3 regions of the Methylopila sp. 73B genome follow, and region 1 is predicted to be linked to each of the others. Evidence: riboswitches for the same ligand, from Rfam matches in the RefSeq annotation. Region 1 holds a riboswitch; each other region holds the start of a gene.
The links. A riboswitch is a leader RNA that binds a small molecule or an ion and turns the genes downstream of it on or off. The one in region 1 is predicted to bind thiamine pyrophosphate.

Region 1 (9,463 bases):
CGCTCGGCAGGAACGCGCCTCGACGCGAAGACCCCGCCGGCGAGCCCAACTCGTCACACCGCTTAGGTTATCAACGATTCAGCTCAGCTGAAAGCTGTTGGTATTTGGCATGCCAAGAGCTGAAAGGGAATTGCCTCCCCCCCGCGTTTCCGCTAAAGCCGAAAGTCCAAGCGCCGATTAGAACGCACAAAGGGACTTTATCATGGCCGGAACCACGGAATTCGCGACCGCGACGGGCAACGACTACGCGGAGCACGAGCGGACTTACGCCGCGGTCATGAAAATGTCCAAGGTCGGCACGGCGATGATCGTGCTGGTCGTGATCTCGCTGGCGATCGGCGGCGTCACGGGTCCGTGGTGGCTGTGCGGTCTCGGCATCGTGCTCTCGATCATCGGCGGCGTGATCGGCGCGGTGTCCCAGAAGGGCACCATCATCCCGATCGCGGTCGCGACGCTTGCGGTCGTGGCGCTCTGGTACGTCGTCTGAACCGATGAAGATCGCAGTCGCGAAAGAAACCGACGCGGCGGAGCCGCGGGTCGCGCTGACGCCTGACGTCGTCAAGAAGCTGAAGGGCCTCGGGGCCGACATCAGCATCGAGACCAGCGCGGGCGTCGCCTCCGGCGTCACCGACGCCGCCTACGAGGAGGCCGGCGCCACAATCGCCGCCTCGCGCGCCGACGCCCTCGCCGGCGCCGACGTGCTGCTCACCGTGCGCCGCCCGTCGCCTGAGAACGTCGCGGGCCTGAAGCCCGGCGCGCTCGTCATCGGCACGATGGACCCCTACGGCCAGGCCGACGCGATCGCGGCGCTCGCCACCGCCAACGTCTCCACCTTCGCCATGGAGCTGATGCCCCGCATCACCCGCGCGCAGGTCATGGACGTGCTGTCGTCGCAGGCGAACCTGGCGGGCTACCGCGCCGTGATCGACGCCGCGGCCGAGTTCGGCCGCGCCATGCCCCAGATGATGACCGCCGCCGGCACCGTTCCGCCGGCCCGGGCCTTCGTCATGGGCGCGGGCGTCGCGGGCCTGCAGGCCATCGCGACCGCCCGCCGCCTCGGCGCCGTGGTGTCCGCGACCGACGTGCGTCCCGCCGCCAAGGAGCAGGTCGCTTCGCTCGGCGCCAAGTTCGTCGCCGTCGAGGACGACGAGTTCAAGCAGGCCGAGACGGCCGCGGGCTACGCCAAGCCGATGTCGGCCGAGTACCAGGCCAAGCAGGCCGAACTGGTGGCGGCCCACATCGCCAAGCAGGACATCGTCATCACCACCGCGCTGATCCCGGGCCGTCCGGCGCCGCGGCTGGTGACGGCGGCGATGGTCAAGTCGATGAAGCCGGGTTCGGTGATCGTCGACCTGGCGGTCGAGCGCGGCGGCAACGTCGAAGGCGCGGTCGCAGGCCAGGTCGTCGAGATCGACGGCGTCAAGATCGTCGGGCATCTCAACGTCCCCGGCCGTCTCGCCGCCTCGTCCTCGGCGCTCTACGCCAAGAACCTGTCGTCCTTCCTGGAGACCCTGATCTCCAAGGAGACCAAGGAGCTCGCCGTCAACTGGGACGATGAGCTCGTCAAGGCGACCGCGCTCACCCGCGACGGCGCCGTCATCCATCCGATTGCGAAACCGGCGGAGGCGAACTGATGGCCGTCCTGTCTCCTGAAGAGGCCGCGGACCGCGCGCAGGCTGCGGCCGACGCCGCCCGTGACGCGGCGGCCGCCGCCCAGGGCTACGCCGACCAGATCGCCGACGCCGCGGGCGCGGCGCTCCATGGCGCGTCCGGCGGGGTCATCGACCCCTTTGTGTTCCGGCTCGCGATCTTCGTGCTGGCGGTGTTCGTCGGCTACTACGTGGTGTGGAGCGTGACGCCCGCGTTGCACACGCCGCTGATGGCGGTCACCAACGCCATCTCGTCCGTCATCGTCGTCGGCGCGCTGCTCGCGGTCGGCGTCGATCTCGCCGGCGGCTCCGGTCCGTGGTGGGCTCGCGGCTTCGGCTTCGTCGCCCTCGTGCTCGCCTCGATCAACATCTTCGGCGGGTTCCTCGTCACCCAGCGCATGCTCGGCATGTACAAGAAGAAGGGCTGACGGGACCGATGACCGACCTCGTCCAGATCCTCTACCTCATCGCCGGCGTCCTCTTCATCCTGTCGCTGCAGGGGCTTTCGAGCCCGGCGACGTCGCGCCGCGGCAACGCCATGGGCATCGCGGGCATGACGCTCGCGATCCTGACCACCCTGTTTGTCTCGCCGCCCCATGGCCTCGGCGGCTGGGTGCTCGTGATCGCCGGCCTCGGCGTCGGCGGCGCGATCGGCGCGGTGACCGCGAAGCGCATCGCCATGACCGCGATGCCGCAGCTTGTCGCCGCGTTCCACTCGCTCGTCGGCCTCGCCGCCGTGCTGGTGGCGGCCGCGGCGCTCTATGCGCCCGACGCTTTCGGTATCGGGCTCCCGGGCTCGATCCATGGCCAGTCGCTGGTGGAGATGGCGCTCGGCGTCGCGATCGGCGCGATCACCTTCACGGGTTCGCTGATCGCCTTCGCCAAGCTCGACGGACGCATGTCCGGCAAGCCGATCATGCTGCCCATGCGGCACCTGATCAACGGCGGCCTCGCCGCCCTGATCATCGTCCTGGCGATCATCTTCGTCCTGACCGAGAGCCACTTCGTGTTCTGGCTCATCGTGCTGGCCTCGCTCGCCTTCGGCTTCCTGATCATCATCCCGATCGGCGGCGCGGACATGCCCGTCGTCGTCTCGATGCTGAACAGCTACTCCGGCTGGGCCGCGGCCGGCATCGGCTTCACGCTCGGCAACCTCGCGCTGATCATCACCGGCGCGCTGGTCGGCTCGTCGGGCGCGATCCTGTCCTACATCATGTGCAAGGGCATGAACCGGAGCTTCATCTCCGTCATCCTCGGCGGCTTCGGCGGCGACAGCGCGGCTTCGGGGGCCGCGGCCGGCGGGGGCGAACAGCGCCCGGTGAAGCAGGGCGCGGCCGAGGACGCGGCCTACATCATGAAGAACGCGTCCAAGGTCATCATCGTGCCGGGCTACGGCATGGCGGTGGCCCAGGCCCAGCACGCGCTGCGCGAGATGTGCGAAAAGCTCAAGGAGGAGGGCGTCGAGGTCAAGTACGCCATCCATCCGGTCGCGGGCCGTATGCCGGGCCACATGAACGTGCTGCTGGCGGAAGCCCAGGTGCCCTACGACGAGGTGTTCGAACTCGACGAGATCAACTCGGAGTTCTCGGGCGCGGACGTCGCCTTCGTCATCGGCGCGAACGACGTCACCAACCCGGCCGCCAAGACCGACAAGACCTCGGCGATCTACGGCATGCCGATCCTCGACGTCGAGAAGGCCGGCACAGTGCTCTTCATCAAGCGCGGCATGGCGGCGGGCTACGCCGGCGTCGAGAACGAGCTGTTCTTCCGCGACAACACCATGATGCTGTTCGGCGACGCGAAGAAGATGACCGAGAGCATCGTCAAGAGCCTCTGAGCCGCGACGACGATACGACCACGTGGGAAGGCCGGGCCATTACGCCCGGCCTTTTCGTTTGTGCGATGCTGCGCCGAGACCTCCAAAACGGCATGACGACCCCGATGATCACCGATCTTTCTCGCAGTCTCGTCCTCATCCGGCATGGGCAGAGCGAGGACAACGAACAGGACCTGTTTTCGGGTCTTCGCGATCCCGCGCTCACCGCCCGCGGCGAGGAGGAGGCGCGCGCCGCGGGGCGGCAGCTCGGGCGGCTGGGGTTCCGCTTCACGCACGCCTTCACCAGCGTGCTGCAGCGGGCCGGCCAGACGATGGAGCTGATCCTCGCAGAGCTCGGCCAGTCCGACCTGCCGGTGGTTCGGAACTCCGCGCTGAACGAGCGCGACTACGGCGCGCTCGCGGGCCTCAACAAGACGCAGGCGCGCGAGCGCTTCGGGCCTGAGCGGGTCAGGATTTGGCGCAAGTCCTACGACGCGGTTCCGCAGGGCGGGGAGAGCCTCGCCATGACGGCCGCGCGCGTCTGGCCCTTCTATGGGCGCGCGATCGCCCCGGCCGTCCGCGCCGGAGGCTGCGTGCTGCTGGTGGGGCACGGCAACGCGCTGCGCTCGATGCTCATGCGGCTCGACGGCATCGATCCGGAGACGATCGAAGACGTGAATATCGGGACCGCGCAGATCCTGATCTACACGCTGGCCGAGGACGGCGAGCGGCTCGTCAAGGCGCGCCTGCCGTCAGGCGATCTCGCCGAAGGTCCGCCGGCGGCCTGAGGCGACGCGGGGCGTCGGGCGTCCTGAGCGCTTGTCCTTACCGCCGGATGTGCGCGAGCGCCGTCTCCATCGCGCTCGGCGACACGCGGATCGAACCGGTGAACGGCGAGTCCATGTCGAGGATGAGAAACAACGCGCTGGAGATCAGCGCGGCGCCGACCACGAGCGTCGAGATCACGACGGCGTTCGCCGGGGCGCGGTAGCTGAAGCTTGCGAAGATCAGCGTCAGCCACGCCGTCAGCACCGCGAGCAGCGGGGCCGGCACCGTGCCGTCCCAATGCTCGATCAGGGCCCAGCGCAGCTCGATGACCTTCTGGAAGCGCTGCCGCCATTCGATCTTCAACGCGGCGCGCTCGTCGTCGGCCGGGTGGAGGTCGCGCAGCGCCGCGCCGACGTCGTCCAGCAGCTTCTCGGCCGCAACGTCCTCGACCACCGGCGCCGCGTCGGTGGTGGGCCACGTGCCTTCAATCGCGCGCTCGACGTAGACCGCGAGCCTTGCGCGGGCGTCCGCCGTCTCCGGCCCATAGGCCCGCAAGGTGCGGTCGAGCAGGATGAGCTCGGTCGCGAAGGCGTGGACGTTGTGGTCGATGGCGTCGAACGCCGTCTTCGACGAGTTGATGAGGAGGCCGAGCACCAGCGACGTCATCACCACGAAGATGTTCGCGGTGAGCCGCACCACGTTGTGCGTCTCCTCGTTCCGGTGGCGCTCCGGCAGGCGCGGATGGAAGGCCAGGCAGCCGAACGAGGCGAGGACGAGGCCGAGAAAGGTCGCCAGGGCGACAAGGTGCTCGATCATTCGAGTACGCCAGATTGCGGGCCCGCGATCGCGGAGCCTCTCGTCACAGTCACGCTAGCAGCGACGACGGCGTCTCGACATCCCCGTCGGCCGCTTCTACCCTCGCGCCATTCCGAGGGGCGTCCCGCTGCGATGCGGGACTGAGATGGCCAGAGGCCGATCCCTTTGAACCTGATCCGGGTCATGCCGGCGAAGGGACGGGAACCGATAAGCCAAGGGGCGTCCGCGTCCGGGCTCTCCCTGACAATCGTCAGAATCCGGATCTCCCAACGAGAAACGCTCGAGGAGATTCCCATTGAACGTCCACATCCCTCCGAAAGACGCGAAAGCCGCGCCGACCAGCGTCACCACCGGGCCGATCTTCGGCTCGCGCAAGGTCTACGCCTCGCCGAAGTCGCACCCTGAGCTCCGGGTGCCGTTCCGCGAGATCGGCTTGAGCGATCCGAACGAGCCGCCGGTGCGGGTCTATGATCCGTCCGGCCCCTACACCGAGGACGACGTCGCGGTCGATCTCGCCGCCGGCCTGCCGCCGGTGCGCGAGCGCTGGATCGCCGCCCGCGGCTACACCGTCGTGGCCGGCCGCGCCGTGAAGCCCGAAGACAACGGCAACGTCTCCGCCGATCGGCTGGTGGCGCCCTGTCCCGCGACGCGCGCGATCCGCGAGGCCTCCGCCGGCCAGCTCGTCACCCAGTACGAGTTTGCGAAGGCCGGGATCGTCACCGAGGAGATGGTCTACGTCGCTTTCCGCGAGAACCTCGCCCGCGAACAGGCGCTGGAAGGCGCGGGCCTCCGGCGGGGTGACGGGGAGGACTTCGGCGCCGAAATCCCGGCCTTCGTCACCCCGGAGTTCGTGCGCTCCGAGGTCGCGCGGGGCCGGGCGATCATCCCGGCCAACATCAACCACGTCGAGCTGGAGCCGATGGCGATCGGCCGGAACTTCCTGGTCAAGGTCAACGCCAACATCGGCAACTCCGCGGTCACCTCGGGCGCGGCCGAGGAGGTGGAGAAGCTGGTCTGGGCGCTCCGCTGGGGCGCGGACACGGTGATGGACCTCTCGACGGGGCGCAACATCCACAACATCCGCTCCTGGATCCTGCGCAACGCGCCGGCGCCGATCGGCACCGTGCCGATCTACCAGGCGCTCGAGAAGGTCGACGGCGATCCGCTGAAGCTCGACTGGGAGGTGTTCAAGGACACGCTCATCGAGCAGGCCGAGCAGGGCGTCGACTACTTCACCATCCACGCCGGCGTGCGGCTCGCGCATGTGCCGCTGACGGCGGATCGCGTCACCGGCATCGTCTCCCGCGGCGGCTCGATCATGGCGCGCTGGTGCCTCGCCGGGCACCGCGAGAGCTTCCTCTACGAGCGCTTCGGCGACATCTGCGACATCATGCGGAAGTACGACGTCTCGTTCTCACTCGGCGACGGCCTGCGGCCGGGCTCGATCGCCGACGCCAACGACGCCGCGCAGTTCGCGGAGCTGGAGACGCTGGGCGAACTCACGCAGATCGCCTGGGGCAAGGGCTGCCAGGTCATGATCGAGGGCCCCGGCCATGTGCCGATGCACAAGATCAAGGCCAACATGGACAAGCAGTTGAAGGTCTGCGGCGAGGCGCCGTTCTACACGCTCGGGCCGCTCACCACCGACATCGCGCCGGGCTACGACCACATCACCTCCGGCATCGGCGCGGCGATGATCGGCTGGTTCGGCACCGCGATGCTCTGCTACGTCACGCCGAAGGAGCACCTCGGGCTTCCGAACCGAGACGACGTGAAGACCGGCGTCATCACCTATCGGATCGCGGCCCACGCGGCGGACCTCGCCAAGGGCCACCCCGCGGCGAAGATCCGGGACGACGCCGTCAGCCGCGCGCGCTTCGATTTCCGCTGGGAGGACCAGTTCAACCTCTCGCTCGACCCCGACACCGCGCGCGCCTTCCACGACGAGACCTTGCCCAAGGACGCGCACAAAGTGGCGCACTTCTGCTCAATGTGCGGGCCGAAGTTCTGCTCGATGAAGATCACGCAGGATCTGCGCGCGGAGGTGAGGGCGCAGAACGTCGCGTTCACGGCGGAAGAGGGCATGAAGGCGAAGTCGGAGGAGTTTCTGGCCCAGGGCGGCGCGCTTTACGTCGCGGCGCCCACCGTCCCCTGAGTTTCTCGACAGGAAAGCTTTTCGCCTGACGCATAGCCGGCGCCCGCGCGTCGGGGGGCTCGCCCTCTGGCGCGCGGACGCCGCCGTCCTCACCATGAGACCATGGTTTTCCCGAGCGTTTCCGGACGTCTGGCTCGGACTTTGCTCTCGGAAAGCCGTCGCCTTGCTTGTGCGGGAGCATGCTGATGGAGTCGTTGCTTGCAGGCATTCTGAGACGCATCGTGAGCCACGGCCGACTGTCGGTCGTCATGGCCTCCGGCGCGCGTCACGTCTTCGGCGACGGCTCCGGCCCGCCGGTCGCCCTTCGCTTCACCGACCGCGGGGCGCAATGGGCCTTCGTGCTCGATCCCTATCTGAAGATGGGCGAACTCTTCATGGATGGCCGGCTGGTCGTCGAAGAGGGCGACATCTACCAGGCGCTCGATCTGCTGCTGGGCGAGCTCAAGGGCAAGCCCGAGCCGCTCCCGGTGCGGCTCTCGCACAAGCTGCGGTTCGCGCTTCGCCGCTTCGCGCAACGCAACGGCCTGACCCGCTCCCGCCAGAACGTGGCGCACCATTACGATCTCGACGGCCGGCTCTACGACCTGTTCCTCGACGACGACCGCCAGTACTCCTGCGCCTACTACGACCGGGACGGCATGACGCTGGAGGAGGCGCAGGCGGCCAAGCGCCGCCACATCGCGGCGAAGCTCGCGATCCACGGCGGGGAGCGCGTGCTGGATATCGGCTCCGGCTGGGGAGGGCTCGGGCTCTATCTCGCCGGCGTCGCCGGCGCCCGCGAGGTGCTGGGCGTCACTCTGTCGGAAGAGCAGCTCGCGCTCGCCCGTCGGCGCGCGGAGGAGGGCGGGCTGGCCGATCGGGTGCGTTTCGAACTGCGCGACTATCGCACCCTGGACGGCGCCTTCGACCGCATCGTCTCGGTCGGCATGTTCGAGCATGTCGGCGTGACGCAGTACCGGGCCTTCTTCGAGAAGGCGCGCGACCTGCTCGCGCCGGACGGCGTGATGCTGCTCCACACCATCGGGCTCTCGGACGGCCCGTGGTTCACCAATCCCTGGATCGACAAGTACATCTTCCCCGGCGGCGCCTTGCCGGCGCTCTCGGAGATGCTGCCGTTGATCGAGAGGGCCGGGCTCGTGGTCACCGACGTCGAGGTGCTGCGTCTGCATTACGCCTTCACGCTGCGCGACTGGCGCGCGCGGTTCCTCGCCCGGCGCGAGGAGGCGGCGCGGCTCTACGACGAGCGCTTCTGCCGGATGTGGGAATTCTATCTCGCGGCCTGCGAGGCGGCGTTCCGCCACCAGGGCGCGGTGGTGTTCCAGCTGCAGCTCGCGCGCCGGCAGGAGGCGGTTCCGCTGACGCGCGGCTACATCGAGATGACGGAAGCCGCGCTCGAACGGAAGGAGCGCTGCGGCGGCCTCGCGGCCGCCGCAGAGTGAGCCGCGTTCAGCCCTCGGAGTAGGTCACGCCCGCTTTGCCGCCGACGCGGCGGAAGCCCTCGGTGGCGCGCTTGTCGTTGCGGTCGATCTGGAGCGCCTGGGCGAACGACGCGCGGGCGCGCGGCAGGTCGTTCTTGCGCTCGAAGGCCAGCGCGCGGCCGATCCAGGCGTCGATGTACTTGGGGTTCAGCGTGCGCGCGGTGTCAAAATCGTCCAGCGCCGCGTCCGGGTCATTGGTCGCGAGATAGCTCATGCCGCGGCCGACGTAAGGCTCAGCCGCCGTCACCGCGATCGCCGTCGCCTTGGTGAAGTCGTCGATCGCGCCGTCGTGGTTGCCCTGCGCCTGATGGATCAGGCCGCGGTTGTGCCAGGCCTGGGCGTTGTTCGGATCGAGTTCGATCGCGCGCTGGAAGTCGCCGAGCGCCTGCTCCATGCGGCCCGAAGAGCGGTAGAGATTGCCGCGGCCCACATAGGCCGGGCTGTAGTTCGGATCGGCCTGGATCGCGCGGTCGTAGTCGGCGAGGGCCTCGCCGGTCTTGTTCAGCGAGCGATAGGCCAGCGCACGGTTGGCGTAGGCCTTGGCGAAACCGCCGTTGATGCGGATCGCCTGGCTGAAATCGGCGATGGCGTTGTCGTACTGGGCGAGGCGGGCGTAGGCCGAGCCGCGCATGTTCCAGGCTTCGGGGTCGCTCGGGTTCTGCTGGACGACCTGGCTGAGCGAGCCGAGGTCGGACTGGCGGGCCGCGTAGGCGTCCGGATCGAGCGACGCGCCCGAGCCGACCGTGTCGCAGGCGGCGAGCGAGAGGGCGAGCAGGCTCGC
Region 2 (9,463 bases), 1.4 Mb from region 1:
CGCGTTAACCGCCTGCTCGGCTAAGTTAACCAGCGCGCCCGGGCAAAGCCGGGCCATGCCCGCGTCAGGCCGCAGTCCGGGTCAGCTCGATCCACTCGCGGGCGCGCGCTTCGGGGTCCGCCGCGCCGACGACGTCGTTCACCACCGCCACCACGTCCGCGCCGGCCGCAAGGCACTGCGCGGCGCGGTCCGGAGTCAGCCCGCCGATCGCCACCAGCGGACGGTCGCCGATCTTGCGCTTCCATTCGCCGATGCGCGCAAGTCCCTGGGGCGCAAAGGGCATTTTCTTCAGGATGGTGGGCCAGATCGGCCCGAGAGCGATGTGGTGCGGGTCCACGGACAGCGCGCGGTCGAGCTCGTCCGGCGTGTGCGTCGAGACGCCGAGCCTGATCCCGGCCGCTTTGATCGCCTTGAGGTCGGCGTCGTCAAGATCCTCCTGGCCGAGGTGCAGGAAGGACGCGCCGAGGTCGATCGCGATCTCCCAATAGTCGTTGACGACGAGGTCGGCGCCCACCGCGGAGCAGGTTGCAAGCGAGTCCGAAATCTCAGCGCGAAGAACGGCTTCCGGCTTGTCCTTCACACGCAGCTGCACGAGCTTCGCGCCCGCCTCGGTCATGCGCCGCACCCAGGCGGCGCTGTCCACGACGGGGTAGAACGGGTCGAGGCGACGGGTCATGCGAGGCTCGCGCGGCCGAAAACGGGCGTGGAGGGCGCCGCCATGTCGCGCGGCTCGATCGGGTCGGCGAGGTAGGCCGTCCGGCCGGCCTCGACCGCGAGTTTGAACGCTCCGGCCATGGCGACGGGGTCGCCCGCCTTGGCCACTGCGGTGTTCAGCAGAACGGCGTCGTAGCCGAGCTCCATGGCGGCGGCGGCGTGGCTGGGCTTGCCGATGCCGGCGTCGACGACCAGCGGCACGTCGGGGAAGTGCGCCCGGAGCGACCGCAGGCCATAGACGTTGTTGAGCCCCATGCCGGTGCCGATCGGCGCGCCCCAGGGCATTAGGACCTTGCAGCCGGCCTCGATAAGTCGTTCCGCCACAACGAGATCTTCCGTCGTGTAGGGGAACACCTCGAAGCCGTCCTCGGTCAGGATACGCGCCGCTTCGACCAGCCCGAACACGTCGGGCTGCAGCGTGTCGGCCTCGCCGATCACCTCGAGCTTCAGCCAGTTGGTCCCGAACACCTCGCGCGCCATCTGCGCGGTCGTCACCGCCTCTTTCACCGAGTGGCAGCCGGCGGTGTTGGGCAAAACCTTCACGTTCAGCCCCGCGATCAGGCCCCAGAAGTCCTGGCCCTCCCGCAGCCGCCCGGATTCGCGGCGCAGCGAGACGGTGAGGATCCCTGCGCCGGAGGCCCTCACCGCGTCGGCGAGGATCGCGGGCGAGGGGTATTGCGCCGTGCCGAGCAGCAGGCGCGAGTCGATCTCGACTCCGTAGAGCTCCATGGCCTCAGCCTCCCTGCCGCGGCGAGACGATCTCGATGCGGTCGCCGTCGTTCAGCGCCGTCGCGGCGCGCGCCCGCGCCGGCACGAAGTCGCCGTTGACGGCGGTCGCGACGATCGCGTCGTCGTAGTCGAGCGCGCGCAGCGCTTCGGCCAGATCGCGCACGCCGAGCTCACGCTCGTCGCCGTTCACGATCAGCTTCATGGCTCATCTCCTTAGGTCCCAGCACGGCCTCCGCGGCTGCGCGGGCGCAGGCCGGCGAGAGCAGAAAGCCGTGTCGGTACAGACCATTGACGTAAGTGACCCGGCCGCGGGTTTCAACGCGCGGCAGGTTGTTGGGGAAGGCGGGACGCACGTCCGCTCGGGTTTCGACGATCTCAGCCTCGCCGAACGCCGGGTGCAGCGCATAGGCCGCATTCAGCAGATCGACCACCGAGCGCACGACGGGGCCGCGCCGCTCCGCGCTCTCGATCATGGTCGCGCCCAGCATGAACAGGCCGTCGGCCCGGGGCACGACGTAGAATGGGATGCGCGGATGCAGCAGTCGCACCGGCCGCTGGAACGCGATCTCCGGGGTGCGCACGACAAGCATCTCGCCGCGCACGCCGCGGAGATCAGGGAACGCGGCGCGGGCCGCAAAACCACGGCAGTCCACCACGGCGTCGCCTTCGGCGCCTTCGGCGTCGGCCTCGACGCCGAAGCGGATGCGGCCGCCGAGCGCCGCCAATCGGACCTCGAGCCCCGCCAGCGCGGCGCGTGGGTCGAGGTGGGCTTCGTTGGGGAAGAACAGGCCGGAGCGAAATCGCCCCGCGAGGTCGGGCTCAAGCGCGGCGACGCCGTCGCCGTCGAGCGTCTCGAAGCGGGAGGTGCGGCGGGCGAAGCGGGCGAGTTCGGCGTTGTCGCGGGCAGGGGCGACCACTAGCGTGCCTTGGCGCACGACGCCGTCGACATGCGCGGGCCACCAGTCGAGCGCCACCTGGCCCCCGGCGATCACCGCCTCCTCGGCGCTCTCCCGCTCGCACCAGGGCGCGAGCATGCCGCCGGCGGACCAGGAGCAGGCGCGCTCGCCCACGCGCACCCCGCGTTCGAGCACGGTCACGTCCGCGCCGCGCTCCGCGAGCTCGACGGCGGTGGTCAGACCGGCGACGCCGGCTCCGAGAACGGTGACGCGCGTCTGCGCGGCCATGGCGTGCGGCTTTCACAAGCGGGTCACCGCCGGCGAACGTCGGGAAGCGTCTTGAAGAGGCGCCCCGTTCCTTCGCCGGCATGACCCGGATCAGGTTCAAAGGGTTCGGCGATCGCCGTCTCAGCCCATGCGGGCGCCCCTCGGAGTAAGGAGACGATGGGGATCGCCGCCGCTTGTGTCAACCTGCCGCAGCGAGAAGGAGGTCGCCCTCAGAGGGCGCTCGCGCCCTGTTCCGCCGGGCCCACCGCCGCGCGGAAGGCGGCGAACAGGTTGCGCCCCATGCCGAACTGCGGCTCGGTCGCCTCCCAAGCGTTCTCGCGCGCCGCGAACTCGGCCGCGTCCACCAGAACCTCCAGACTGCCGGTCTCGGCGTCGACGCGGATGACGTCGCCGTCGCGGATCTTGCCGATCGGCCCGCCGTGGGCGGCCTCCGGCGTCACGTGGATCGCGGCCGGGACCTTGCCGGAGGCGCCGGACATGCGCCCGTCGGTGACAAGCGCAACCTTGTGGCCGCGCTTCTGCAGCACCGAGAGCGCGGGCGTGAGCCGGTGCAACTCCGGCATGCCGTTGGCCTTGGGTCCCTGGAAGCGCACCACCGCCACCACGTCGCGGTCGAGTTCGCCCGCGCGGAACGCGGCCTCCAGCCCGTCCTGCGTCGTGAACACCCGCGCCGGCGCCTCGACGATCCAGCGATCGCGGTCGACTGCGGAGACCTTGATGACCGCGCGCCCCATGTTGCCGTCGAGCAGGCGCAGGCCGCCATCCGCCTGGAACGGCTCGGCCACCGGGCGCAGCACCGAGAGGTCGCCGCTTTGAGGCTCGATGTCCTTCCAGACGATCTCCTCGCCCACGAGCGTCGGCTCCTTGACGTATTCCGAGAGCCCCGGACCCATGACGGTGAGCACGTCGTCGTGCAGCAGGCCTGCGCCGCGAAGCTCGCGGATGAGGAAGCCCATGCCCCCGGCGGCGTGGAAGTGGTTCACGTCGGCCGAGCCGTTGGGATAGATGCGGCAGAGCAGGGGCGTCGCGGCCGAGAGCCGGTCGAAATCGTCCCAGGTCAGCGTGATGCCGGCCGCCTTCGCCATGGCGACGAGGTGGATCGCGTGGTTGGTGGAGCCGCCGGTGGCGTTCAGACCGACAATGCCGTTGACGAAGGCCTTCTCGTCCAGGATTTGGCCGATCGGCGCGTAGCCGTTGCCCGAACGGGTGATCGCGAGCGCCTGGTTCACCGTCGCCGTGGTCAGCGCGTCGCGCAGGGGGGTGTTCGGCGGCACAAAGCTAGAGCCCGGCAGGTGAAGGCCCATGATCTCCATGAGCATCTGGTTGGAGTTCGCCGTGCCGTAGAAGGTGCAGGTGCCGGGCGAGTGGTAGCTGGCGCTTTCGGCCTCCAGCAGCTCGGCGCGGCCGATTTTGCCCTCGGCGTAGAGCCCGCGGATGCGGCCCTTCTCGTCGTTGGTCATGCCGGAGGGCATGGGGCCGGAGGGCACGAACACCGCCGGCAGGTGCCCGAAGGCCAGCGCGCCGATGACGAGGCCGGGCACGATCTTGTCGCAGATGCCGAGGTAGAGCGCGGCGTCGAACATGTCGTGGCTGAGCGCGACCGCGGTCGACATGGCGATGACGTCGCGGGAGAACAGCGACAGCTCCATGCCGGGCTGGCCTTGGGTGACGCCGTCGCACATGGCGGGCACGCCGCCCGCCACCTGCGCCACCGCGCCGGCCGCGCGCGCCGCGGTTCGGATGATGTCGGGGAAACGCTCGTAGGGCTGATGCGCCGACAGCATGTCGTTGTAGGCGGTGACGACGCCGATGTTCGGCACGACCTGGCCCTTAAGCGCGTCCTTGTCGGTCGCGCCGCAGCCGGCGAAGCCGTGGGCGAGGTTGCCGCAGGACAGCGCCGCGCGGTGAGGGCCCTTGGCCGCCGCCTCCTCGATGGCCTCGAGATAGCGCGCGCGTCCCTCGCGCGAGCGGGCGACGATCGTTTCGGTCACGTCTGCGATGCGGGCGTCGAGGGTCATGCCTGGCTCCCTGATCTTGATGCTATCCGCACAATAGCCCTCCTCAGCGCGAGGATGGCCAATGCAAGAAACGACAAAGCGGCGACCGCGATGGCGGCCAGAGTAATCAGCATGAGCGCTTCGTAGCCTGGCGTCGGCGCCTGATCGCTCAAGTCGATGTATCGGCTTTCAACGTAAAGCAAGTGAGGGAAAGCCGATGGACCCAACAGAAATACGGTCGCTCCAGCCGTAGCTATGATCGCTGACGCGGCTCCCAGCAGAAGCAATCGCATTTGAGCCGACATCGTAAGGCCGATACTTAAGGCGCCCACACGATCTGCAGCGGGTGCGGGCTGTGGGCGACGACGGCGCGGATCGGCATCTCGGTCGCGTCCTTGCCCGCGAGGGCCGTTTCCAGGACCGTCTTCTTGCCCTCGCCCTCCACGTGCAGCACCAGCATCGTGGCTGCGAGCAGCACGGGCAAGGTCAGCGTGATGCGCGGCTCCCCGGCGGCTTCGGCGCGCATGGGCGAGACCAGCAGGTGGCTCGTCGGGTCGATGGCGTAGGCCAGCCGGTCGCCGCCGGGGAAGAACGAGGCGGTGTGGCCGTCGTCGCCCATGCCGAGGATCGCGACCGTGATCGGGCCGGACATGTCGGCGACGCGCTCGGCGACCTCGTGGATCCCCTCCTCAGGCGTCGCCGCGCCGGTGTAGAGCGGGACGAAGCTCGCGGCGTGGGCCTCGTTCTGGAGCAGGTTCTGCTTCACCAGCCGGGCGTTGGAGCGCTCCGAACTCTCGGGGACCCAGCGCTCGTCGACCAGCGTGACGGTGACGGACTCCCAATCGAGTTCCGCCAGCGAGAGCTTCTGGAAGTAGAGCTTCGGCGTCGAGCCGCCGGAGACGGCGAGCGTCGCCGCGCCGCCGTCCGAGATCGCGGAGCGCAGGGCGTCGGCGGTCCGGTCGGCGAGCGCCTGCGCCAACTCCTCGCGGGTCTCGTACTCGGTGATCGCGACGTGGTGATCGCTCATGCGTCGGGGTCCTCGTGCCAGGTGCGGCCGTCGCGCTCGATCAGCGCCACGGCGGAGGAGGGGCCCCACGTCCCGGCGGTGTAGGTCGACGGCGCATGGCCGAGCCGCGACCAGGCCTCGAGGATCGGGTCCGCCCATTTCCAGGCGGCCTCCACCTCGTCGCGCCGCATGAACAGCGCCTGGCTGCCGCGGATCACGTCCATCAGAAGCCGCTCGTAGGCGTCGGGGTTACGGACCTTGAACGTGTCGGCGAAGGAGAGGTTCAGCGGCACCTCGCGGAACCGCAGGCCGCCGGGGCCGGGATCCTTGATCATCAGGTAGAGTTTCACGCCCTCGTCCGGCTGCAGGCGGATGACGAGGCGGTTGGGCGCGAGGAAGCCGCCGGCCGGCCCGAAGATCGATCGTGGCACCTCCCGGAACTGGATGACGATCTCGGAGACCTGCTGCGGCAGGCGCTTGCCGGTGCGGAGATAGAACGGCACGCCGGCCCAGCGCCAGGTCCGCACCTCGGTCTTTAGCGCGACGAAGGTCTCGGTCTGGCTCTGCGACCCGTCCCCCAACTCCTCGACGTAGCCCGGCACGGATTTTCCGTCGATCGCGCCGGTGCGGTATTGGCCGCGGACGGTGAGCGAGCGCACCGAGGCGTCGTCGATGGGCTTCAGCGCCCGCAGCACCTTCAGCTTCTCGTCGCGGAGCGAATCCGCGTCGAGCTCTCCCGGCGGCTCCATGGCGACGAGACAGAGCAGCTGAAGGATGTGGTTCTGCACCATGTCGCGCAGCGCGCCCGAGGTGTCGTAATAGCCGCCTCGCGACCCGACGCCGATCTTCTCGGCGACGGTGATCTGCACATGGTCGACGTGCGCGGAGTCCCACACCGGCTCGAACAGCACGTTGGCGAAGCGAAGCGCCAGGAGGTTCTGGACGGTCTCTTTCCCGAGATAGTGGTCGATGCGGTAGATCTGGCTCTCGTCCAGCACCTCGCCGACCGCGGCGTTGATCTCCTGCGCGGACGCGAGATCCTTGCCGAGCGGCTTCTCCAGCACGACCCGGGTCTTCTGGGTGATCAGGTCGTGCGTCTTGAGATTATGGGTGATGGCGTCGAACAGGTCGGGCGAGGTCGCGAGGTAGAACGCCCGCACGCGGTCGAGGCCGTCGGCGATCAAAGTCTTCAGATCCGCCCAGCCCGCGTCGCCCGCCGCTTCGACGGTGACGTAGCGGATACGGGCGAGGAAGCGCTTCACCGTCGGCTTGTCGAGCTCGTCGGCGGGCACGAAGGTCTGGAGCGCCTCCTTGACCTCGGCGCGAAACGACTCGTCGGTATGGTCCTTGCGGGACACGCCGACGATGCGCGTCGGATCGGTCAGCTGGCCGTCGTGGTCGCGGCGGAAAAGCGCGGGAAACAGTTTTCGGTGCGCAAGATCGCCGGTGCCGCCGAACACCACCAGATCGAAGGGATCGACGGCTACGATTCGGCTCGTCATGGGAGACGTCTCCGGACTTCTTGTGGATTGCTGCAGCTGCGAATTGGACCCTGCGGCGGAGCGCTGTCAAACCTCGACGGCGCGTCAGGACCTCACGGTCGCCTCGATCGAGGTCATGGCCGCCACGTAAAGCGCGGAGGCCGCTTGTCCAGGAATGCCTGGGCGCCCTCCTTGAGATCTTCTCCCGAGAAGCCGCCGCGCCACAGCGCGTCCAGCGCCATGTGGTCGGGGGCGCCGCCGGCGATCGCGTCGACCGTGCGCTTGGCGGCGTCGATCGAGTAGCGGGAGGCGGCGGCCATGGCGGCGACGAGGTCGTCGATCGCGGCGTCGAGCGCGTCCGGAGCCGTGAGGCGATCCACGAGCCGCTTCGCCAGAGCTTCGTCCGCGCCCATGAGCCGGGCCGTGAACAGCAGCTCCTTCGCCGCAGAGGCGCCGACGGCGCCCACCAGCCGCGCGGTGCTTTCGACGGGATAGACGATGCCGAGCCGCGCGGGAGTGACCCCGAAGCGGGTTCCTTCGGCCGCGACCCGGATGTCGCAGGCGAGGGCGATCTGACATCCTCCGCCGACGCAGACGCCCTCGATCGCCGCGATCGTCGGCTGGGCGATGCGGGCGATCGCCTCCTCGCCGTCGCGCACCGCGTCGGCGTAGGAGCGCCGGCGGGCCTCGTCGGCGGTGGTGAGCGCGACGAACTCGCCGATGTCGGCCCCCGCGCTGAACACGCCGCCCGCGCCGCGCACCACGACCACCGCGATCTCGGGATCGGCCGCGATCTCGGCCGCGACCACCGGGAACGCCCGCCAGGTCGCTTCGTCGATGGCGTTCTTCTTGGCGGGCCGGTCGATCAGGATCGTCGCCCGCGCGCCTTCGCGCAGCAATCTGACGGCGGCGGCGGGCTCGGTCATCGCGGCGGCATCTCCAAAACGGCTCGTCGTCCCGCTTAGCATCTTGCAGACGCGCAACGCAGCGCGCTGCGCGACTTATTGCGTTCATGCAAAACATATATCGGACATCGATGGATTGATTGGCGTGGGCGCACGATGCACCTTAGCGCCGAAGCCGTCGGCGCGTCGCGCCGGACCTCATTCCAGCCAGCGAGATCCCGATGACCAAAGTGCTCGTCCTCTACTACTCCACCTACGGCCACATCGAGACCATGGCGAACGCCGTCGCCGAAGGCGTCCGCGAAGCCGGCGCCGAGGCGGTCGTGAAGCGGGTGCCGGAAACGGCGCCGGAGGAGGTTGCGAAGGCCAGCCACTTCAAGCTCGACCAGGTCGCGCCGATCGCGACGGTCGACGAGCTCCCCGAGTACGACGCCATCATCTTCGGCGCGCCGACTCGCTTCGGCACCGTCGCGTCGCAGATGCGCAGCTTTATCGACCAGACCGGCGGCCTGTGGTTCGCCGGCAAGCTGGTCGGCAAGGTCGGCTCGGTGTTCACGGCGTCGGCTACCCAGCACGGCGGCCAGGAAAGCACGATCCTGGGCTTCCTCCCGACCCTGCTTCACCACGGCATGGTGGTCGTCGGGCTGCCCTACTCCTTCGCCGGCCAGATGAACATGGACGAGATCACCGGCGGCTCGCCCTATGGCGCGAGCACCCTCGCCAAGGGCGACGGCTCTCGCCAGCCGAGCCCGAACGAGCTCGCCGGGGCGAAGTTCCAGGGCAAGCACGTGGCGGAAATCGCCGCCAAGCTCTCGAACTGAGCGCGCTCTCCTGATCGTATACGGCGGGGCCTGTCATCGGCTCCGCCGCTTTTCCTCGGCCGTCCTGCGCGCGGCGCGCTTTCTCTCGCGGTCCGTTTGCGCCATGTGATGCGGCGAAACCCGAGTCACATCGAGAAGGACCCTGTCCCATGGCGAAGGCGATCCGCGTGCATGCGACCGGCGGCCCCGAAGCGCTGACCTTCGAGGACGTCGAACTGCCGCCCCTGAAAAAGGGCGACGCCCACATCCGCCACACGGCGATCGGCGTGAATTTCATCGACGTCTACCACCGCACGGGATTTTACCCGCAGGAGACTCCCTTCGTGCTCGGGTCCGAGGGCGCGGGCGAAGTGGTGGCGGTGGGCGAGGGGGTGACCGACCTCCAGCCGGGCGACCGCGTCGCCTACGCCGGCGGCCCGCTCGGGGCCTACGCCACGGAGCGGGTGATCCCGGCGGAGCGTCTGGTGAAGATCCCCGCCGGCGTCTCCGATGAGACCGCCGCCGCCGCGATGCTCAAGGGCATGACGGCGCAGTACCTGCTTCGGCGCACGTTCCGCGTCGGACCGGAGCACACGATCCTCTTCCACGCGGCGGCGGGCGGCGTCGGCCAGATCGCCTGCCAGTGG
Region 3 (9,463 bases), 370 kb from region 1:
CCGGGTGTCGGCCCAGGCGCGCGTGTTCAACTCGTCGTTGAGGTCGGGGTGGCCCTTGAGGTAGAGCGCGAAGGCCTCCGCGTCGTGGTTCAGCAGGAAGGTCGTGGCCTCCTCGAGCGCGGCCACGAAGCGCTTCAGGCGGTCGTGGCCGATTGCGTCCCTGTGGGCGACGAACACCAGCTCGTCGTACGTCGGCACGCCGTTCTCTTCGGGAAAGAACACCCGCGCCTCGCCGCCGGCCAGACGGATCTGCGTGGCCTCGAAGTTGCGGTAGCCGCCGACGACCGCGTCGACGCGCTTCGCCATCAGCGACTGGGTGAGCGCGAAGTTGACGTTGATGAGCTCGACGTCGTCGCGCGTCAGGCCCGCGGTCTCCATCATGGCGAGCAGCAGCGTATCCTCGAAGCCGGTGACGGAATAGCCGACCTTCTTGCCCTTCAGGTCCTTGAGATCCTTGACCGGCCCGTCCTTCAGCGCGATGAGGGTGTTGAGCGGGGTGTCGATGAGCGTCGCAAAGCGCACGAGCGGCAGGCCCGCGGCCACCTGCTGGTGCAGCTCCGGCTGGTAGGTCACCGCCACGTCGCCCTGCTTCGCCGCGACGAGGCGCGGCGGCTGGCTCGGGTCGGCCGGCGCGATCAGCTCCACGTCGAGACCGTGGCGGGCGAAGAAGCCGCCCTCCTTGGCGACGACCAACGGGGCGTGATCGGGGTTCACATACCAGTCGAGCAGCACCACCAGCTTCTCGGCGGCGGCCGAGGGGCTCGCGGCGATCAGGAGGGCTGCGAAGGCGAGGGCGAGGCGGATCATCGGGACGGGCTCGGGGTCGGAGGTCAGGAGTCGCGGCGGCCGTGCTCCGGCGACCAGTGGATGAGGCGCGCAAGCGCCCAGTCGACCGCGAACCAGAGGCTGGCGGCGACTACGGCGAGGATGATGAGCGCGGCGAACAGCAGGTCGGTCTGCATCCGCGCGTTGGCGTGGATCATGACGAAGCCGAGGCCGGACGACGCGCCGACCCATTCGCCGACCACCGCCCCGATGGGGGCGGCCGCGGCGGCGAGCTTCAGCCCGGTGCCGAAGGCCGGCAGCGCCGAGGGCAGGCGGATCAGCAACAGGGTTTTCAGCGGCGAGGCGCCGTAGAGACGGGCGAGGTCGATCAGGTTCGGGTCGGCCCGGCGCAGGCCGTCGTAGAAGGCCGAGGTGACGGGGAAGAACACGATCAGCGCCGCCATCGCGAGCTTCGACCCGAGGCCGAAGCCGAGCCACAGCACGAGCAGCGGCGCGATCGCGAACACCGGAACCGCTTGGGCCACGATCAGCGGCGGCAGAAGCCAGCGGCGGAGCGCGGGGAGCGTGGCGATGGCGAGCGCGGCGATCGCGCCGACGGCCACGCCGATCGCGAGCCCGCCGACGATCTCGGTCAGCGTGGTCAGCGTCTGGCGGGCGAGAAAGCCGGACTGCGCGATCAGCGCGGCGCCCACGCGGGCCGGCGGCGGCAGCAGGAACGGGGGCGTGCCCGACAGGGTGACGAAGGCCTGCCAGGCGGCGATCAGAACGCCAAGCGTCACCGCCAGCCGTCCGAACGCCATGAGGGCGCGCCGGGGCCTTGCGGTCGTGTCGGACAAGGGGGCGACGAGCCGATGTGCGGCGTCCGCCATCTCGCAATCCCTCCGCCGGTATGAGCCGGATCAGGTTCGATGGGTCCGGCGTCGCCGCCGTCTCAGCCCGGTGTGGGCGCCCCATGGAGATGAGACGACAGCGTTAGCCGAGCCCTCCGGGCCACGCAACGGGAGCGAGGGTCAAAAAAAACGCCGCCCGGGGCGCGGGCGGCGTTTCATGCGTTCAGCCGGGTTGGAAGCTCGGCCGTATTAGAGGGTTCACAGGCGCAGAACGCCCGATGGTGAGGTTGGTTCCGCGGCCGTCGCGGAAATTTCGCGGGGGCGACTGCGACGCGCCTGACCGGCGGCCGGCATGCGCCGCCGCGTCTTGCCTCCGGCCCGCGCCGCGGCCTAGGGTCCGCCCCGTCATTTTCGCCTGAAGACGGAGCCTTCCCGATGGCCTTCCTCGCCGACACGCTTTCGCGCGTAAAGCCTTCCGCCACCATCGCGGTGTCGCAGAAGGCGCGGGACCTGAAAGCCCAGGGGCGCGACGTGATCGGCCTCGGCGCCGGCGAGCCGGACTTCGATACGCCGCAGAACATCAAGGACGCCGCGATCGACGCCATCCGCCGCGGCGAGACCAAGTACCCGCCCGTCGCCGGCATCCCCCCCCTGCGCGAGGCGATCGCGCAGAAGTTCAAACGCGAGAACGGGCTCGACTACAAGCCGACGCAGACGCTGGTGGCGACCGGCGGCAAGCAGATCCTCTACAACGCCTTCGTTGCCACGCTGAACCCCGGCGACGAGGTCATCATCCCGACGCCCTACTGGGTGAGCTACCCCGAGATGGTGGCGATCAACGGCGGGACGCCCGTGTTCCTGCCGACCACGCTGGAGCAGGACTTCAAGGTCCGTCCCGAGGCGCTCGAAGCCGCGATCACTCCCAAGACCAAGTGGGTGCTGTTCAACTCGCCGTCGAACCCGTCCGGCGCGGCCTACACCCGCGCGGAGTTGAAGGCGATCACCGACGTGCTGCTGCGGCACGAGCACGTGTGGATCCTGACCGACGACATGTACGAGCACCTGGTGTTCGGCGGCTTCGAGTTCACCACGCCGGCGCAGGTGGAGCCCGCGCTCTACGACCGCACGCTGACCATGAACGGCGTCTCGAAGGCCTACTGCATGACCGGCTGGCGCATCGGCTACGCGGCCGGCCCGGACAAGCTGATCAAGGCGATGGAGATGGTGCAGGGCCAGCAGACCTCGGGCGCCTGCACCATCGCGCAGTGGGCGGCGCTGGAGGCGCTGTCCGGGCCCCAGGACTTCCTGCCCGGCTTCCGCACCGCCTTCGAGCGGCGGCGCGACCTCGTCGTCTCCATGCTGAACCAGGCGAAGGGGCTCAATTGCCCGACGCCGGAAGGCGCGTTCTACGTCTATCCTTCCTGCGCCGACACGATCGGGCGCACGGCGCCGTCCGGCAAGGTCATCGCGACCGACGAGGACTTCGTCTCCGAACTGCTGGAGAGCGAAGGCGTCGCCGTGGTGCACGGCTCAGCCTTCGGCCTCGGCCCGAACTTCCGGATTTCCTACGCGACCGCCGACGAAACGCTGGAGGAGGCCTGCAGCCGCATCCAGCGGTTCTGCGCGTCGCTGCGCTGAGACGCGGTCCTGCGCAGGGCGGCGTCGGGACCAGCGTAAAAGGCCGTGTCGCGGACAGAAACCATCGCCTGCGCTGCAGCGTTAGGCGGTGGGGACCGCAAGTTCTGGAGAACGTCATGTCGATCCGGCTCAAAACCACTCTCGCAGCCGCCGCGCTTGTCGCGACCGCCGCTGCGGCGTCCGCCGCCGACTTCGGCCATCCGTCCGTGGTCGTCAGCAAGCGTCCCGCCGAGTCCGGCGTGCAGGTCGGCACGCTGAGCTGCCGCTCGCCCGGCGGCATCGGCTGGATCCTCGGGTCCGACGCCGAACTCGCGTGCGATTACAAGCCGATCGGCGCTCGCCACCCCGTCGACGCCTACCTCGGCCACATCTCGACGGTCGGCGTCGACGTCGGCGCGACCGGCCCGAGCGTCATGAAGTGGGCGGTGATTTCGCATTCCAGCGACATCGGACCGGGGGACCTCGCGGGCAAGTACCGCGGCGCGACCGCGAGCGCGACGGCGCTGATCGGCGGCGGCGCGAACCTGCTTGTCGGCGGCTCCGGCACCACGGTGTCGTTGCAGCCGCTCAGCCTCGAAGGCCAGACCGGCATCGCCGTGTCGGCCGGCTACGCCGCGTTGACCCTTGACCCCGTGTGAGCCTGTTCGCGACCTCGTGAGACCATGCTGACGGTCGGGCGGTAACGCCCGGCCGTTTTCGTGCGTAGCCTGACCGACGCCACTGGACGAAGCCGAGGCCGCCATGTTGATCAAGCGCACGCCGAGTTGGGCCCTTCGCGAGAGCGAGGCGACGCCCGAGCATCTGGTCCTGAGCCGCAGGTCGCTGGTGGCGGGGGCTGTCGGAGGCGCGGCCGCGGCGCTTGGCGCCGGCCCCGCGCGGGCCGGCTGGCTGTTTGGCTCGGACGAGAAGCCGGCTCCGCCCGAGGTCGACCCCAGCGCCGGCCTCTATCCGTTCAAGCGCAACGACGGCTACGCGCTCGACCGCGCGGTGACGCCCGAGGACGTCAATCTCAACTACAACAACTTCTATGAGTTCGGGACGAGCAAATACATCGCCGACGAGGCGCAGAAGCTGCCGTTGCGGCCATGGACGCTCAAGATTGGGGGCCTCGTCGAGAAGTCGCGCGAGGTCGGGATCGACGACCTGCTGAAGGCGTTGCAGCTCGAGGAGCGGCTCTACCGGCACCGTTGCGTCGAGGCCTGGGGCATGGCGCTGCCGTGGAGCGGGATCCCGATGAAGGATTTCGTCGCCTGGGCGAAGCCGCTCGGCTCCGCGAAGTACGTGAAGATGACGACCTTCCTCAACCTGAAGGTCGCGGGCGGCCAGCGCTCGCCGCTGTACGAATGGCCCTATGTCGAGGGCCTGACGATGGCGGAGGCGACCAACGAGCTCGCCTTCCTCGCCACCGGCGCCTACGGCAAGCCGCTCGCGAAGCAGATGGGCGCTCCGATCCGTCTGGCGGTTCCGTGGAAGTATGGCTTCAAGTCCGTGAAGTCGATTGTCAGCGTCGAGTTTACGGAGACCCGCCCAAACACGCTGTGGGCCGCCGCGGGGCCGAGCGAATACGGCTTCTGGGCCAACGTGAATCCGCAGGTCTCGCATCCCCGCTGGAGCCAGGCCCGAGAGCGCGTGCTCGGCGGCGACGAAACCCGCCCGACCCTGCTCTACAACGGCTACGCGGATCAGGTGGCGGGATTGTACAAAGGTCTCGAGCGCGAAAAACTGTTCATGTGATGCCGTCTGCGGCGCCGCGGTCGCTTGCGTCTCCGCGCGTCACGCCGCACAGTCATGCCATGCGCGCATGGGTCCTGACCGACGGCAAGGCGGGCGACGAGCAGCCCTGCCTCGGCGTGGCGGAGGCGGTCGCTGACCGCATCGAACGCCGCCGCATCGCGCCGCGGCGTCCGTGGTCCTGGCTTGCGCCCTGGGGGCCGATCGACCCGCGGGACGCCCCGGACCGTATGGGCAGCCCGATCGCTCCCAAACCCGGCGACGGCTGGCCCGATGTGGTGATCGCTGCGGGCCGGCGCGCGGCGCCTTACCTCAGGCGCATCAAGGCGGCCTCGGGCGGCAAGGTGCTCACCGTGTTCCTGCGCGACGCGCGGGCGGGGGCGGGCGTGGCGGACGTCGTCTGGGTTCCCGAGCACGACCGGCTGCGCGGGCCGAACGTCGTCGTCTCGACCACGAGCCCGCACCGGGTGAACGCGGTGCGGCTGGCCGCCGCCCGCGGCGCGCCGCCGCTGGTGGACCCGGAGGTCCCAGGCCGGCGCGTCGCCGTCCTGCTCGGCGGCGATACCCGCCACCATCGGTTTTCGTCCGAGGACATCGACCGCCTCGTCGCGGGCCTCACGCGCCTGAAGAGCGAAGGCGCGGTGCTGATGGCGACGGCCTCGCGCCGCACGCCGAAGCCGCTCGCTCTGGCGGTTGAGAGGCTTGCCCACTACTTCTGGGATGGAACGGGGGATAACCCCTACATTTTGTTGCTGGCGCAGGCTGAAGCGCTCGTGGTGACCGCGGATTCCACCAATATGGTGGGAGAGGCGGCGGCCACGGGCCGCCCGGTGCTGGTGTTCGAGCCCTCGGGCGGACGACGGAAGACTCGCGCGTTCCTGGATCGGCTGACGGCGCTCGGAGTGATCCGGCCGTTCTCCGGCCGGCTGGAGCGCTACGCCTATCCGCCGCTGGACTCGACGCCCCAGATCGCCCGGGCGATCCAGGCGCTCGCCGCGACGCGCGACATCCTGCGGCGCGACGTCGACCGGAAGGCACCGGTCGCCGCGCGCGAAACGAACGGACGACCGAAATGAGCTCAGCGCCTTCCCGTCATCATCGCCTTGTCATTCTCGGCTCCGGCCCGGCCGGCTGGACCGCCGCGGTCTATGCGGCGCGCGCGATGCTGGAGCCCCTGGTGATCTCCGGCCTGCAGCCGGGCGGCCAGCTCACCATCACGACCGACGTCGAGAACTACCCCGGCTTCGCCGAGCCGATCCAGGGCCCTTGGCTGATGGAGCAGATGCAGACCCAGGCCGAGCGGATGGGGACCAAGACCCTGTTCGACCATGTCGCGAAGGTCGACCTGTCGCGGCGGCCCTTCGTGCTGGAGACCGAGTCCGCCGGGACGATCACCTGCGACGCGCTGGTGATCGCGACGGGCGCCCAGGCCAAGTGGCTCGGCCTCGAGAGCGAGGAGCATTTCAAGGGCTACGGCGTCTCCGCCTGCGCCACCTGCGACGGCTTCTTCTTCAAGAACAAGCAGGTCGTCGTGGTCGGCGGCGGCAACACCGCGGTCGAGGAGGCGCTGTTCCTGACCAACTTCGCCTCCAAGGTCACGGTCGTGCACCGCCGCGAAGGCTTCCGCGCCGAACGCATCCTGCAGGACCGCCTGTTCGCGCATCCGAAGGTCGAGGTGGTGTGGAACGCCGCCGTCGCCGAGATCCTCGGCGGCGGAACGCCTCCGAAGGTGCACGGCGTGAAGCTTGTCGATACGCGGACGGGCCAGCCGAGCGAGCTCGCCTGCGACGGCGTGTTCGTGGCGATCGGCCACGCGCCGGCGACCGAGCTGTTCCGGGGGCAGGTCGACACCCGGCCCTCCGGCTATCTCGCGGTGAAGCCAGGCACGTCCTTCACCAACATTCCTGGCGTGTTCGCCGCGGGCGACGTCGCCGACGAGACTTACCGGCAGGCCGTGACGGCGGCCGGCATGGGCTGCATGGCCGCGCTCGACGCCGAGCGGTTCCTTGCGGCCGAAGAGGCCGCGCGGCAAGCCGCGTGACACGACGACCGGGCTGACGCGGCGGACGCCGCGCGCCGACACGCCAAGAGGAGGGCGGCCGTCATGGTCGGTCCGGCCTATGAGGGGGAACGGATGGACTGGGACAAGCTGCGGATCTTCCACGCGGCCGCCGACGCAGGCAGCTTCACGCGCGCCGGCGAGGTCATGGGCCTCAGCCAGTCCGCCGTCAGCCGCCAGGTCTCCGCGCTCGAGCACGAGCTGAAGGTCCCGCTGTTCCATCGGCACGCGCGCGGGCTGATCCTGACGGAGCAGGGCGAGATGCTGTTCCGCACCACCCAGGACGTGTTTTCCAAGCTCGAGGCGGCGCGCTCGATCCTCACCGACAGCCGGGAGCGGCCGAACGGCGTGCTGCGCGTCACCACCACGCTCGGCCTCGGGACCGGCTGGCTGAGCTCGAAGCTCGGCGAGTTCATGGAGCTCTACCCCGACATCCAGCTTCATCTGATCCTCACGGACGACGAGCTCGACCTGTCGATGCGCGAGGCGGACGTCGCGATCCGATTGCGTCAGCCGACGCAGCCCGACCTGATCCAGCGGCGCCTGTTCACGGTGCATTACCACGTCTGCGCCTCGACCGATTACCTCAAGCGCCACGGCCGGCCGACGAGCGTCGCAGACCTTGACAGCCACCGCCTGATCGAGTTCGGCGGCCCGGTGCCGCCGTTCCTGCAGAGCATCAACTGGCTGATCACAGCCAATCGCAGCCCCAAGAGCCCGCGCCCCGCCGGCCTCGTCATCAACAGCGTGGCGGCGATCAAGCAGGCCTGCGAGCGCGGCATCGGTCTCGCGGTGCTGCCGGACTACTTCGTGGAGCCCGAATCGCAGCTCGTCCGCGTGCTCGGCGACGCGGAGATGCCCACGCTCGACGCCTACTTCGTCTATCCGGAAGAGCTGAAGAACGTGGCGCGCATCAACGTGTTCCGCGACTTCCTGCTCGCGAAGGCGCAGCGCTGGTCGTATTGACGCAGGCTTCAGGCGTCAGGGCGGCGTCACCGCGACGAGAACCAAGACCTGGTCAGCCCGCGGCCTGAAGGCGACGGTTTATGTCCTTGGACAGCCTGTCGAAACACCGTCAATAGGCGCGATCTATCGCTCGACGTGCACAGTTATTGATCTATCTGCGCTCATATGGCGCCTAGTTTGTCAGCAAATGCATAGCGGTTATGCCGTTCGGCGCATTGCGTGGCCGACAAGCGCCGCGCATTTTCCTCCCATGCTAACTGCGATCTGGCCGCGCGACCTCCTCCTGCGCGGCCGCAATTGGCTGTTCCCCTCAGGATCAGGCGCGCGTCCCCTCGCGGCCGGTCCCAAACTTTCCAGCCGGATCTCGTCGAGGTCCGGCTTTTTTTATCCCGCGCCACATCACGTCGCCGCGGTGTTCGCACTTGCGCCGGGTGAGCTCTTGAGTTCAGAAGGGCGCCCGACTACACCGGTGCATTGTTGCATCGCACCATTCGGATGCCCGCCGCATGCGTGGACGTTTCGACGCCATCGATCTCAAGATCATGAGCGAGTTGCAGGCGGACGGCCGGATGACCAACGTGGAGTTGGCCCGGCGCGTCGGCATTTCCGCACCGCCGTGTCTCAGGCGCGTGCGCGCGCTCGAGGAGGCCGACGCCATCCGCGGCTACCGCGCGCTGCTCGACGAGCGCAAGCTCGGCTTCGAGGTGACGGCCTTCGCGATGGTGCAGCTCGCCGGCAATTCGGAGCTCGACCGGGCCGAGTTCGAGGCCCGGGTGCGGGACTGGTCGACGGTGCGCGAGTGCCACATGCTCTCGGGCGAGGTCGACTTCATGCTGAAGTGCGTCGCGCGGGACCTCACGAGCTTCCAGAACTTCGTGATCGAGCTGACTGCGGCGAAGAACGTCAGGTCGGTGAAGACCGCGCTCGCGCTCGGCCAGGTCAAGAACGAGGCCACCGCGCCGTTCGACGGCGCGAGCTGACGCCGGCCGGAGCCGTCTCTTCCGGCAATCCGGTTCGGGCGCACTCGATCTTTTTAGGGATCGGTTCGACGTTTCGACCGTTGTGATTGTGAAGGCTCGCCCTGCGGGCCACGATCGTTACGGAGAGGCCGCGACATGACTACCGCCCAGACCAACACCCCGCCGCCCGGCGCCGTCACCGAAAAGGTGACGCCCGTAGAAGCCAAGCAGGGCACCGACGCGCCGAAGGGCATGCCCGTCGTGCTCGGCGTCGGCATCCTCGGCGCGGTCGTCGCCATGTTCTTGGCCTGGATGTTCATTTTCTGACGATCGCCGATCGTCGAAGTCCGCGACGCAAAACGGCCCGCCTTCCGGCGGGCCGTTTTCGTTCGATCAGGGGCTCAGGGCCCAATCCGCGACCTCAGGCGAAGCGGATCTTCAGGACTTCGTAGCTCTTGCCGCCGCCGGGGGTCACCACCTCCACCGTGTCGCCG

Region 2: linked by a shared signal. The riboswitch ahead of thiO (glycine oxidase ThiO) and the one ahead of thiC (phosphomethylpyrimidine synthase ThiC) in region 1 are both predicted to bind thiamine pyrophosphate.
Region 3: linked by a shared signal. The riboswitch ahead of K244_RS0102490 (ABC transporter permease) and the one ahead of thiC (phosphomethylpyrimidine synthase ThiC) in region 1 are both predicted to bind thiamine pyrophosphate.

The regions. Positions count from the first base shown of each region.
Region 1 is NZ_JAFV01000001.1:144,978-154,440, forward strand. It holds gene K244_RS0100705 (aa3-type cytochrome c oxidase subunit IV) at 203-487, shown strand; gene K244_RS0100710 (Re/Si-specific NAD(P)(+) transhydrogenase subunit alpha) at 492-1,634, shown strand; gene K244_RS0100715 (proton-translocating transhydrogenase family protein) at 1,634-2,077, shown strand; gene K244_RS0100720 (NAD(P)(+) transhydrogenase (Re/Si-specific) subunit beta) at 2,086-3,486, shown strand; gene K244_RS0100725 (2,3-bisphosphoglycerate-dependent phosphoglycerate mutase) at 3,579-4,253, shown strand; gene K244_RS0100730 (DUF4239 domain-containing protein) at 4,291-5,049, opposite strand; TPP riboswitch at 5,155-5,264, shown strand; gene thiC (phosphomethylpyrimidine synthase ThiC) at 5,345-7,204, shown strand; gene K244_RS0100740 (cyclopropane-fatty-acyl-phospholipid synthase family protein) at 7,390-8,643, shown strand; gene K244_RS0100745 (tetratricopeptide repeat protein) at 8,651-9,463, opposite strand, start outside.
Region 2 is NZ_JAFV01000001.1:1,506,648-1,516,110, reverse strand. It holds gene K244_RS0107235 (thiamine phosphate synthase) at 65-676, opposite strand; gene K244_RS0107230 (thiazole synthase) at 673-1,443, opposite strand; gene thiS (sulfur carrier protein ThiS) at 1,448-1,645, opposite strand; gene thiO (glycine oxidase ThiO) at 1,614-2,627, opposite strand; TPP riboswitch at 2,678-2,778, opposite strand; gene edd (phosphogluconate dehydratase) at 2,837-4,645, opposite strand; gene pgl (6-phosphogluconolactonase) at 4,944-5,651, opposite strand; gene zwf (glucose-6-phosphate dehydrogenase) at 5,648-7,132, opposite strand; gene K244_RS0107200 (enoyl-CoA hydratase-related protein) at 7,246-8,037, opposite strand; gene wrbA (NAD(P)H:quinone oxidoreductase) at 8,238-8,837, shown strand; gene K244_RS0107190 (quinone oxidoreductase) at 8,987-9,463, shown strand, end outside.
Region 3 is NZ_JAFV01000001.1:515,911-525,373, forward strand. It holds gene K244_RS0102485 (ABC transporter substrate-binding protein) at 1-807, opposite strand, end outside; gene K244_RS0102490 (ABC transporter permease) at 831-1,655, opposite strand; TPP riboswitch at 1,646-1,749, opposite strand; gene K244_RS0102495 (pyridoxal phosphate-dependent aminotransferase) at 2,052-3,254, shown strand; gene K244_RS0102500 (DUF992 domain-containing protein) at 3,371-3,892, shown strand; gene msrP (protein-methionine-sulfoxide reductase catalytic subunit MsrP) at 3,996-4,988, shown strand; gene K244_RS0102510 (mitochondrial fission ELM1 family protein) at 5,048-6,061, shown strand; gene trxB (thioredoxin-disulfide reductase) at 6,058-7,026, shown strand; gene K244_RS0102520 (LysR family transcriptional regulator) at 7,120-8,010, shown strand; gene K244_RS0102525 (Lrp/AsnC family transcriptional regulator) at 8,517-8,990, shown strand; gene K244_RS23415 (hypothetical protein) at 9,126-9,296, shown strand; gene greA (transcription elongation factor GreA) at 9,391-9,463, opposite strand, start outside.